3 regions of the Klebsiella sp. HN106 genome follow, and region 3 is predicted to be linked to each of the others. Evidence: predicted binding sites of a transcription regulator. Region 3 holds the regulator's gene; each other region holds the start of a gene.
The links. Region 3 encodes CRP, which controls carbon source genes, mostly activating them, when cyclic AMP is high. Its sites were predicted from a motif close to ATGTGANNNNNNTCACAT; they were not measured.

Region 1 (3,135 bases), on a different contig from region 3:
CATCGAGCGACGAAGCTCAATATCCACTCCCGCCGTGGGCTCATCGAGGATCAGCAGCTTCGGTTCATGCATCAACGCGCGGGCGATCATCAGGCGGCGCTTCATGCCGCCGGAGAGCATCCGCGCGCGCTCGTTGCGCTTTTCCCATAGGTCGAGCTGTTTGAGGTACTTTTCACTGCGGACAATCGCTTCTTTGCGCTCAACGCCATAGTAGCCCGCCTGGTTGACCACAATCTGCTGCACGGTTTCAAACGGGTTGAAGTTGAACTCCTGCGGCACCAGACCGAGCTGGCGTTTGGCGTTCACCACATCCTTTTGCAGATCGTAGCCAAAAACATTCACCTCGCCGGAGGTTTTATTTACCAGCGAACTGATGATGCCGATAGTGGTCGATTTCCCCGCGCCGTTAGGCCCCAGGAGCGCGTAAAAATCGCCCGCTTCGACCTGCAGATCGATTCCGCGCAGCGCCTGAACTCCACCGGGGTAGGTTTTCTTGAGCTGTTTTAGTTCCAGAGCAATGGTCATTAAAGGTCTCTTCTCGTGTCGCGACACGCGATGGGTTGTTTTAAAAAATGTGAGGTTACCCTATATTAGCGCAACGCACTTACTTGGTTACAGGCCCGTAAACATCCATGAACGATATAGATACACTCATCAGCAACAATGCACTATGGTCAAAAATGCTGGTGGAGGAAGACCCCGGTTTCTTTGAGAAGCTGGCACAAGCGCAAAAACCGCGCTTTCTGTGGATTGGATGTTCCGATAGCCGCGTCCCCGCCGAACGTTTGACCGGCCTGGAACCCGGCGAGCTGTTTGTACACCGTAACGTTGCAAACCTGGTGATTCATACCGACCTGAACTGTCTTTCCGTGGTGCAGTACGCGGTTGATGTACTGGAAGTCGAGCACATCATCATCTGCGGCCACTACGGCTGCGGCGGCGTGCAGGCGGCAATTGAAAATACCGAGCTTGGCCTGATCGACAACTGGCTGCTGCATATCCGCGATATCTGGTTTAAGCACAGCTCATTACTGGGTGAGATGCCCGAAGAGCGTCGCCTTGATACGCTGTGTGAATTGAATGTGATGGAGCAGGTTTACAACCTGGGTCACTCAACGATTATGCAGTCGGCGTGGAAGCGCGGACAGAAAGTGACCATCCACGGCTGGGCTTACGGCATTCACGACGGCATGTTACGCGACCTTGACGTGACCGCCGTCAGCCGCGAAACGCTGGAACAGCGCTATCGCCAGGGTATTTCCAACCTTAAAAGCAAGCACGTCAATCACAAGTAATTCACGCGCTCCTCTTAATTATTATCCCGGGCCGCCGGGATAGATAATCCGCTTTATTCGTCGAGCAGGGTCACTTTGCCGATATAGGGCAGGTGACGGTAGCGCTGAGCATAGTCAATGCCGTAGCCCACGACGAATTCATCCGGGATCGCAAAACCGACGAACTCTACCGGCACGTTAACTTCACGACGGCTTGGCTTATCGAGCAGGGTACAAATCGCCAGGGATTTAGGTTCACGTAGGCTAAGAATTTCACGCACTTTTGACAGTGTGTTGCCGGAGTCAATGATGTCTTCCACGATCAGCACATCTTTACCGCGGATGTCTTCATCCAGATCTTTGAGGATTTTGACGTCGCGGGTGGTGGACATGCCGCTGCCGTAGCTGGATGCGGTCATGAAATCGACTTCATGGGGTACCTGAACTTCACGGCACAGGTCGGCCATAAACATAAATGAACCGCGCAATAGCCCCACCAGCACCATTTCGCTGCCGCTATCCTGGTAATGTTCATTAATTTGACGACCGAGCTCAGCAATACGGGCTTTGATCTCAGTTTCCGGGATCATCACTTCTACAGTATGTTTCATAAAACTAACCATTTGATTCTTAATGTAAATCATCAATGCCGCTGCGATTGCACCGACGTTGACCGGCAAGCCACGCAGTATACCAGCAAAAAGAAATATGCGATGCAGTGATTAATAAAGCCCATTTTGTGATTCCGATCACACTTGTTAAATCCTATAATTAATTGCAGGTAAAAAATTAACAATCAAACGAGTGTCTTTCTATGGCAGAAACAAAATCTCAACAATCACGGCTACTCGTGACGCTGACGGCTCTTTTTGCAGCGTTCTGTGGCCTCTATCTTTTAGCGGGCGGAGCCTGGCTGGTCGCCCTCGGCGGCTCCTGGTACTACCCTATCGCAGGTCTGGTGATGCTGGGCGTCACCGTCCTCCTGTTCCGCGGTAAGCGCTCTGCGCTTTGGCTTTACGCCGCGCTGCTGCTTGCCACGATGATTTGGGGCGTCTGGGAGGTTGGTTTTGACTTCTGGGCGCTGACCCCACGCAGCGACATTCTGGTCTTCTTCGGCATCTGGCTGATTCTTCCTTTTGTCTGGCGTCGCCTGCCGATTCCCTCCGCTGGCGCCGTTGCCGGGCTGGTCGTCACCCTGCTGATTAGCGGCGGCATCCTCACCTGGGCCGGCTTCAACGACCCGCAGGAAGTCAACGGTACGCTGAGAGCGGATGCAACGCCAGCAGCGCCTATTTCCGACGTTGCCGATGGCGACTGGTCGGCGTATGGCCGTAATCAGGAAGGACAGCGTTACTCGCCGCTGAAGCAGATCAACGCCGATAACGTGAAGAATCTGAAAGAAGCCTGGGTCTTCCGTACGGGCGATCTCAAGCAGCCTAACGATCCGGGCGAAATTACCAACGAAGTTACGCCGATTAAAGTGGGCGACACGCTCTATCTGTGTACTGCCCACCAGCGCCTGTTCGCGCTTGATGCGGCCACCGGTAAAGAAAAATGGCATTTCGATCCGCAGCTCAACGCCGATCCCTCTTTCCAGCACGTGACCTGCCGCGGCGTTTCATATCATGAAGCCAGAGCGGACAATGCGCCGGCAGATGTGGTTGCCGACTGCCCGCGCCGTATCATTCTACCGGTCAACGATGGCCGCCTGTTCGCCATCAATGCCGAAACCGGTAAGCTGTGTGAATCCTTTGCTAATAAAGGCATTCTCAATCTGCAAACCAACATGCCTGTCACTACGCCGGGTATGTACGAACCGACTTCACCGCCGATTATTACTGATAAAACGATCGTTATCGCC
Region 2 (3,135 bases), on a different contig from region 3:
AAACGGAAAGCGCTTTCCGTAATTGCCGGATGAGTTCACAAATTTAACGATAGCGGGCAAATATTCGTGATGGAGTTCACATATTCTGGCAGAAATAAAAAAGCCCGCGCAGGGCGGGCTGGGGCAGACAGGCGAAAAGCTTAGCGTTCAGCGTCGGCAAGCTGGCGTTCGTAGACCTTAAAGAACGGGCGATAGAGCATCCAGGCGTTAAAAATAGCGAACAGGCACATGCATAAGTTTTTCCAGCTACCGTTGGCTGACCACGCCGCGCCGAGCGGCGCCGGCATCGACCACGGCAGCATCGCCACCGCCCGGTCGAGAATCCCCAAATGGGTTAAATACCAGGCGATACAGGCATTTATCAGCGGCACAAAAATAAACGGCAGCAGAAAAACCGGGTTCATGATAATCGGAAAGCCGAACAATATCGGCTCATTAATGTTAAACAGCGAGGGAAGCAGGCCAATTTTCCCGACGCTTTTCAACTGCCGGGAACGGCTGCGCATCGCCATAAAAACCAGCGGCAGCGTCGAGCCGATACCGCCGATTAGCAGGTAGAAATCCCAGAATCCCTGCAGGTAAATATGCGGTAACGTGGCGGAACCGGCGGCCAGCGCCTGTTGGTTTTCAAACAGATAGGTCATCCAGAACGGGTTCATAATCCCGGTGATAATTAGCGCGCCGTGAATACCGACAAACCAAAGCAGGTTGCAGATAAATAACGATATTAAAACCGCGGTTAGGGTATCGGAGGCCACCACCAGCGGCCGCACCGCTTCGCTAATCAGCTCCGGTAAAATGCGCCCGGTGCTTTGCAACAGCAGCGCGTTAATGACGCTAATAGAGAGCATCACCACCAGCAGCGGAATCAGTAGCTGAAAGCCGTTACGGGTCATCACCGGTACCTCTTCCGGCAGGCGGATGCACCAGCCTTTCTTATAGAAAAAGCGTACAATTTCAATGGAGTAAGTACTCGATATCAGCGCGGTAAAAATCCCCATTCCGCCAAGAAAAATATTGGTCGCGCCGTTGTCGCGAAAGCCGATAAACAGCAAAAACGCCAGGCAGCCGGTCAGCCCGCAGAGCCGCTCCGGTAGCCGGTACTGCTTGGCAAGACTGGCGCTGGCGCCGAAGGCCACAATCAGCGCCACCAGCCCGATAGTCAGTTCAAAAGTCGGCAGCAGAATAGGCCGCAGCTGGAAATAGAACTGGCCAAAGGCCGATGCGCCGTCGATGGAAACGGGCGGAAACAAAATCGGCACCAGCAAACTTCCGACGATCACAAACGGCATCGCCAGCGCAAAGCTGTCGCGCATCGCCGTAATGTGGTTATTGCGCGTCAGAACGTTGGCCAGCGGTGCCAGCCGCTGCTCGATGATATCGACGGCAACATTCATTAACTGAATGTTCATAATCCTGCCTTTCAGAAGAGAGTAGTCGCCAGGATGATCGCGCACTCCTGTGTAAAGTAAAAGCCCGTCATAGGTGATCGTGGTCACAATAAATAAATCCACAAACGGAAAGCGCTTTCCGTTTTATATCCGTTGTGACTATAGTCGGCGCATCCCACTCATCAGGAGCGATATATGAAAAAGATAATGTTGTGCTGTTCCGCGGGCATGTCCACCAGCCTGCTGGTGAAAAAAATGATCGCCGAGGCCGAGCAGCGCGGGTTGCCGGTAGAGATCAACGCCTTTGGCGTCGCGGAGTTCGATCAACAGGTCGGCCATTACCAGGTGGTCCTGCTGGGGCCGCAGGTGAAATACATGCAGAAAGATCTGCAAAAACAGGCTGATAAATACGGGATCCGCGTGGAACCCATCAACATGATGGATTACGGCATGCAGAAAGGCGGCGCCGTGCTGGATTTCGCGCTTTCCCTTATCGATAACAAAAATTAAGGAAAGATCATGAGCTCTCTGTACGCGAAGCTGATCGCCGTGATTGAACAGAAGATCACGCCTATGGCGGGGGCGATCGGCCAGCAAAAATACGTCACCTCCATCCGCGACGGTTTCATTACCGCCCTGCCCTTTATGATCGTTGGCTCGTTTTTGCTGGTGTTTATCTTCCCCCCGTTCTCCCCGGATACGACGTGGGGCTTTGCCCGCGCCTGGCTGCAATTTTCGCTCGATCATCGCGATGCGCTGATGCTGCCGTTTAACTTCAGCATGGGGGTGATGACGCTGTTTATCGCCGTCGGGATCGCCGCCAGCCTGGCGAAGCACCATAACCTGGACTCGCTGACCGCCGGGATGCTGTCGCTGATGTCGTTTCTGCTGGTGGCCGCGCCGCTGAAAGATGGCCAGATCTCTACCGCCTACTTCTCCGGCCAGGGGATCTTTACCGCAATTCTGGTGGCGATTTACTCTACCGAGCTGTACGCCTTTCTCAAACGCCATAACATTACGATCCGTCTACCGCCTGAAGTTCCGGCGGGCGTGGCGCGCTCGTTCGAGATCCTGATCCCGGTGCTGGCGATCGTGCTGACGCTGCATCCGCTGAACCTGTTTATCGAAGCGCAGCTGGGCATGATCATCCCGGAAGCGATCATGTCGCTGGTGAAACCGCTGGTGGCGGCGTCCGATACCCTACCGGCGATCCTGCTGTCGGTACTGGTGTGCCAGGTGCTGTGGTTTGCCGGCATTCACGGGGCGCTGATCGTCACCGGGATTATGAATCCGTTCTGGATGGCGAATCTGTCGATCAACCAGGCGGCGATGGCCGCAGGCACCGCGATTCCACATATCTATGTCCAGGGCTTCTGGGATCACTATCTGCTGATCGGCGGCGTCGGCTCCACCCTGCCGCTGGCGCTGATGCTGCTGCGCAGCAAGGCCGTGCATCTGCGGACGATTGGCCGGATGGGCGTGGTGCCGGGCGTATTTAACATCAACGAACCGATTCTGTTCGGCGCGCCGATCATCATGAACCCGCTGTTCTTCCTGCCGTTCGTGCTGGTGCCGATGGTCAACGCGACCTTGGCCTACTTTGCGCTGAAGCTGGACCTGGTCAGCCGCGTGGTGTCGATGACGCCGTGGACGACGCCGGCCCCTATCGGCGCCTCCTGGGCGGCAAACTGGAGCTTTAGCCCGGTGATCATGTGCCTGATTTGTATGGCGACGGCGATGGTGA
Region 3 (3,135 bases):
AATGACCAGCCCGGCAATGGTTCCTGCAGCCCGGTGGACGATGCGTACTCGGGTGGCGCCGTAGCCGTTTTGCGTCACGAACAGAACCGTCATCAGGATCCAGTAGGGTTTTGGCAGGTTTAGCGCGCTGCCCATCAGGCTGGCGACGCTCAGCATCACGCTGATACGCGCCGCATTTCGTAAGGCCGGCGACTTAAGCGACAGATAGTTTTTCAGGGCAGGCAGCAGCGGCAGGCGACGGGTTTTATCCGCCATCAGGTTACGCGCGTACAGCGGCCGCTGGGTGCGCAGAACCCGGGCAATACGGCTGAAATGCCAGGCGCAAAACTGCCCGACCGGGTTATCGGGATGCTGCCAGGCGATTTTTTCCAGCGCACCGATCTGTTTATCCATCTGAAAGCGCTGAGGATAACGATGGTAAAGGAGATCGTCCGCCAGCACCCGCAGGCGGGCGGCAACGGTTTGCGCGTTCCAGCGAATCACCGCTTCCGCATGGCTGCGCTCCACCAGTTTTTGCACCTCTTCCGGCTGATGAAGGCTGACGGAAATATGCTCCTGCAGGTCCAGTCCAACCTGGAATGCGCGCAGCAGGCGTTTATGATCGCTGCGCTGGTTGGCCGCCAACATATGCATCTGCTGATAGCACTGGGTTATCAGATCTACCACCTTTTGCTGTCGATTAAGCAGCGGCGGCAACGATGTTGAGGGGTCCGTATGCTGGGTAAGCAGACTGTATTTGGCCTCGCAATAATTGGCCAGCTCGCGATACAGCAGACTTAAGGATTCGCGCAGCGGCTGTTCGCGCCAAAGCCAGAACCAGACCCAGTTAAAAACGCCATACCATAACGTCCCGAGCGCGTAGATCAGCAGCGGCTCCCAGATCGGCATGTTGCCCGCGAGACTGAGCGTAAATATAGCCGCGATAAGCGAGGCGGGCAGCAGCCTTGCGTGCAGAGAGCTGATTTCGGCCGTGACGCCGAGGATGAGCGCCAGACCCGTGAGGATCAGCGGCAAAGGTATTTCTCGCTGCAGAAGGAGTTGAACGATAAGGCTACTGCCGGCAAACAGGCAGCCGCCGATAATCAGGCGTTTAAAGAAACGCTTATGCGGTGTATCCAGCCCGGCAACGTTGCAGCAGGCGGGAACAAGAGAAAACAGCAGCCCCTGCTGTAGATGACCGAACAGAAGCCCTATCGCAACCGGCAGACACAACACCAGCGTTTGCCGCAGTGCATAGTTGACTTCCGGGTGGTAAATCAGCCTGCGCCACATGAGGGGAAAACAAAAACGGCGTATTGTCAGGCAATACGCCGTTTTACCGACTTAACGGGTACCGTAGACGACGATAGTTTTACCGTGTGCCGAGATCAGGTTTTGATCTTCCAGCATTTTCAGGATGCGGCCAACGGTTTCGCGAGAGCATCCGACAATCTGACCGATTTCCTGGCGGGTAATTTTAATTTGCATACCGTCCGGGTGGGTCATCGCATCCGGCTGTTTTGCCAGGTTCAGCAGCGTCTGGGCGATACGACCAGTCACGTCGAGGAAAGCGAGGTTGCCCACTTTTTCCGACGTAACCTGCAGACGGCGCGCCATCTGCGAAGAGAGACGCATCAGGATATCCGGGTTAACCTGGATCAGCTGACGGAATTTTTTGTAGGAGATTTCGGCCACTTCACATGCGGTTTTCGCACGTACCCAGGCGCTACGCTCCTGACCTTCTTCAAACAGGCCTAATTCACCGATGAAATCGCCCTGGTTGAGGTAAGAGAGGATCATCTCTTTACCTTCTTCATCCTTGATGAGTACAGCCACGGAGCCCTTAACGATGTAGTACAACGTTTCTGCTTTTTCACCCTGGTGGATCAGCGTGCTCTTTGATGGGTACTTATGAATGTGGCAATGAGACAAGAACCATTCAAGGGTAGGGTCTGTTTGCGGTTTGCCAAGCACCATGCGCGGTTATCCTCTGTTATAAGCTATCTCCGGGTGCCGACACTACACGGCATCCGGGCATGCAATCGTATTGAATCCCTATACCTGGGAATCCGGCTGAAAGTGTTCTGCAGCCTGTAATGTGAACTCCTCTGCATACATGCAGTACATCAATGTATTACTGTAGCATCCAGACTGTTTTAGCATAGCTTTCGCCGCATGTCTCCTGGTGTCTCGCTTCAGCATGACCCAGGTCGCCTTCCGTTGCGAGAATTGTTATCTACGCGTAATCTGTCAGGAAAATTACAGCCCTGGAGTTAAATTTATGCAAGCGCGAGTGAAGTGGGTTGAAGGGTTAACCTTCATCGGTGAGTCGGCTTCTGGCCACCAGATTCTGATGGACGGTAATTCCGGGGATAAAGCGCCCAGCCCGATGGAAATGGTGCTAATGGCGGCAGGCGGGTGCAGCGCGATTGACGTGGTTTCCATTTTGCAGAAGGGGCGTCATAACGTCACCAACTGCGAAGTTAAGCTGACCTCGGAGCGTCGCGAAGAGGCGCCGCGTCTGTTTACCCATATCAATCTGCACTTTATCGTGACCGGTAAGGAGTTAAAAGACGCGGCCGTTTCCCGCGCCGTTGACCTGTCGGCGGAAAAATACTGCTCGGTGGCGCTGATGCTTGAGAAGGCGGTAAACATTACTCACTCTTATGAAGTGATCGAAGGATAAACGGAACCGACCCCGGTAGGTTATGTTGCCGCCGGGGCGATCGCAGCTAGCTTATTTTCTTGCCTTCCATCAGCCGTTCAACCAGCGGCGCCATAATCAGCTCCATCGCCAGCCCCATTTTTCCGCCCGGTACCACCAGCGTGTTCATATGTGAGATAAACGAACCCTGAAGCATCGCCAGAAGCCACGGAAAATCGATATTTTTCAGGTTGCGGAAATGAATCACCACGAAGCTTTCATCCAGGGAAGGGATGGCTTTGGCCGCAAAGGGATTGGACGTATCCACCGTGGGGACGCGCTGGAAGTTGAGATGGGTGCGCGAAAACTGCGGGGTGATAAAGTTGATGTAGTCCTCCATCGAGCGGACCACCGAGTCCATCACCGCCTCCCGAGAGTGGCCGCGTTCGCTGGTGTCGCGGATAAGCTTCTGGATCCACTCAAGATTGACGATGGGCACCACGCCGACCAGA

Region 1: a site for CRP is predicted at 2,012-2,029, ahead of hpt (hypoxanthine phosphoribosyltransferase). Genes of this name have one in related genera too.
Region 2: a site for CRP is predicted at 1,484-1,501, ahead of ACSIPU_RS18075 (PTS sugar transporter subunit IIB). Genes of this name have one in related genera too.

Annotation. Positions count from the first base shown of each region.
Region 1 is NZ_JBLURD010000010.1:89,028-92,162, reverse strand. Features, by position in the region: gene ACSIPU_RS20925 (ABC transporter ATP-binding protein) at 1-525, opposite strand, end outside; gene can (carbonate dehydratase) at 633-1,295, shown strand; gene hpt (hypoxanthine phosphoribosyltransferase) at 1,349-1,885, opposite strand; gene ACSIPU_RS20910 (glucose/quinate/shikimate family membrane-bound PQQ-dependent dehydrogenase) at 2,089-3,135, shown strand, end outside.
Region 2 is NZ_JBLURD010000007.1:175,099-178,233, forward strand. Features, by position in the region: gene ACSIPU_RS18070 (PTS cellobiose transporter subunit IIC) at 141-1,412, opposite strand; gene ACSIPU_RS18075 (PTS sugar transporter subunit IIB) at 1,587-1,901, shown strand; gene ACSIPU_RS18080 (PTS cellobiose transporter subunit IIC) at 1,911-3,135, shown strand, end outside.
Region 3 is NZ_JBLURD010000011.1:166,385-169,519, forward strand. Features, by position in the region: gene ACSIPU_RS22105 (YccS/YhfK family putative transporter) at 1-1,272, opposite strand, end outside; gene crp (cAMP-activated global transcriptional regulator CRP) at 1,324-1,956, opposite strand; gene ACSIPU_RS22115 (OsmC family protein) at 2,261-2,665, shown strand; gene ACSIPU_RS22120 (phosphoribulokinase) at 2,712-3,135, opposite strand, start outside.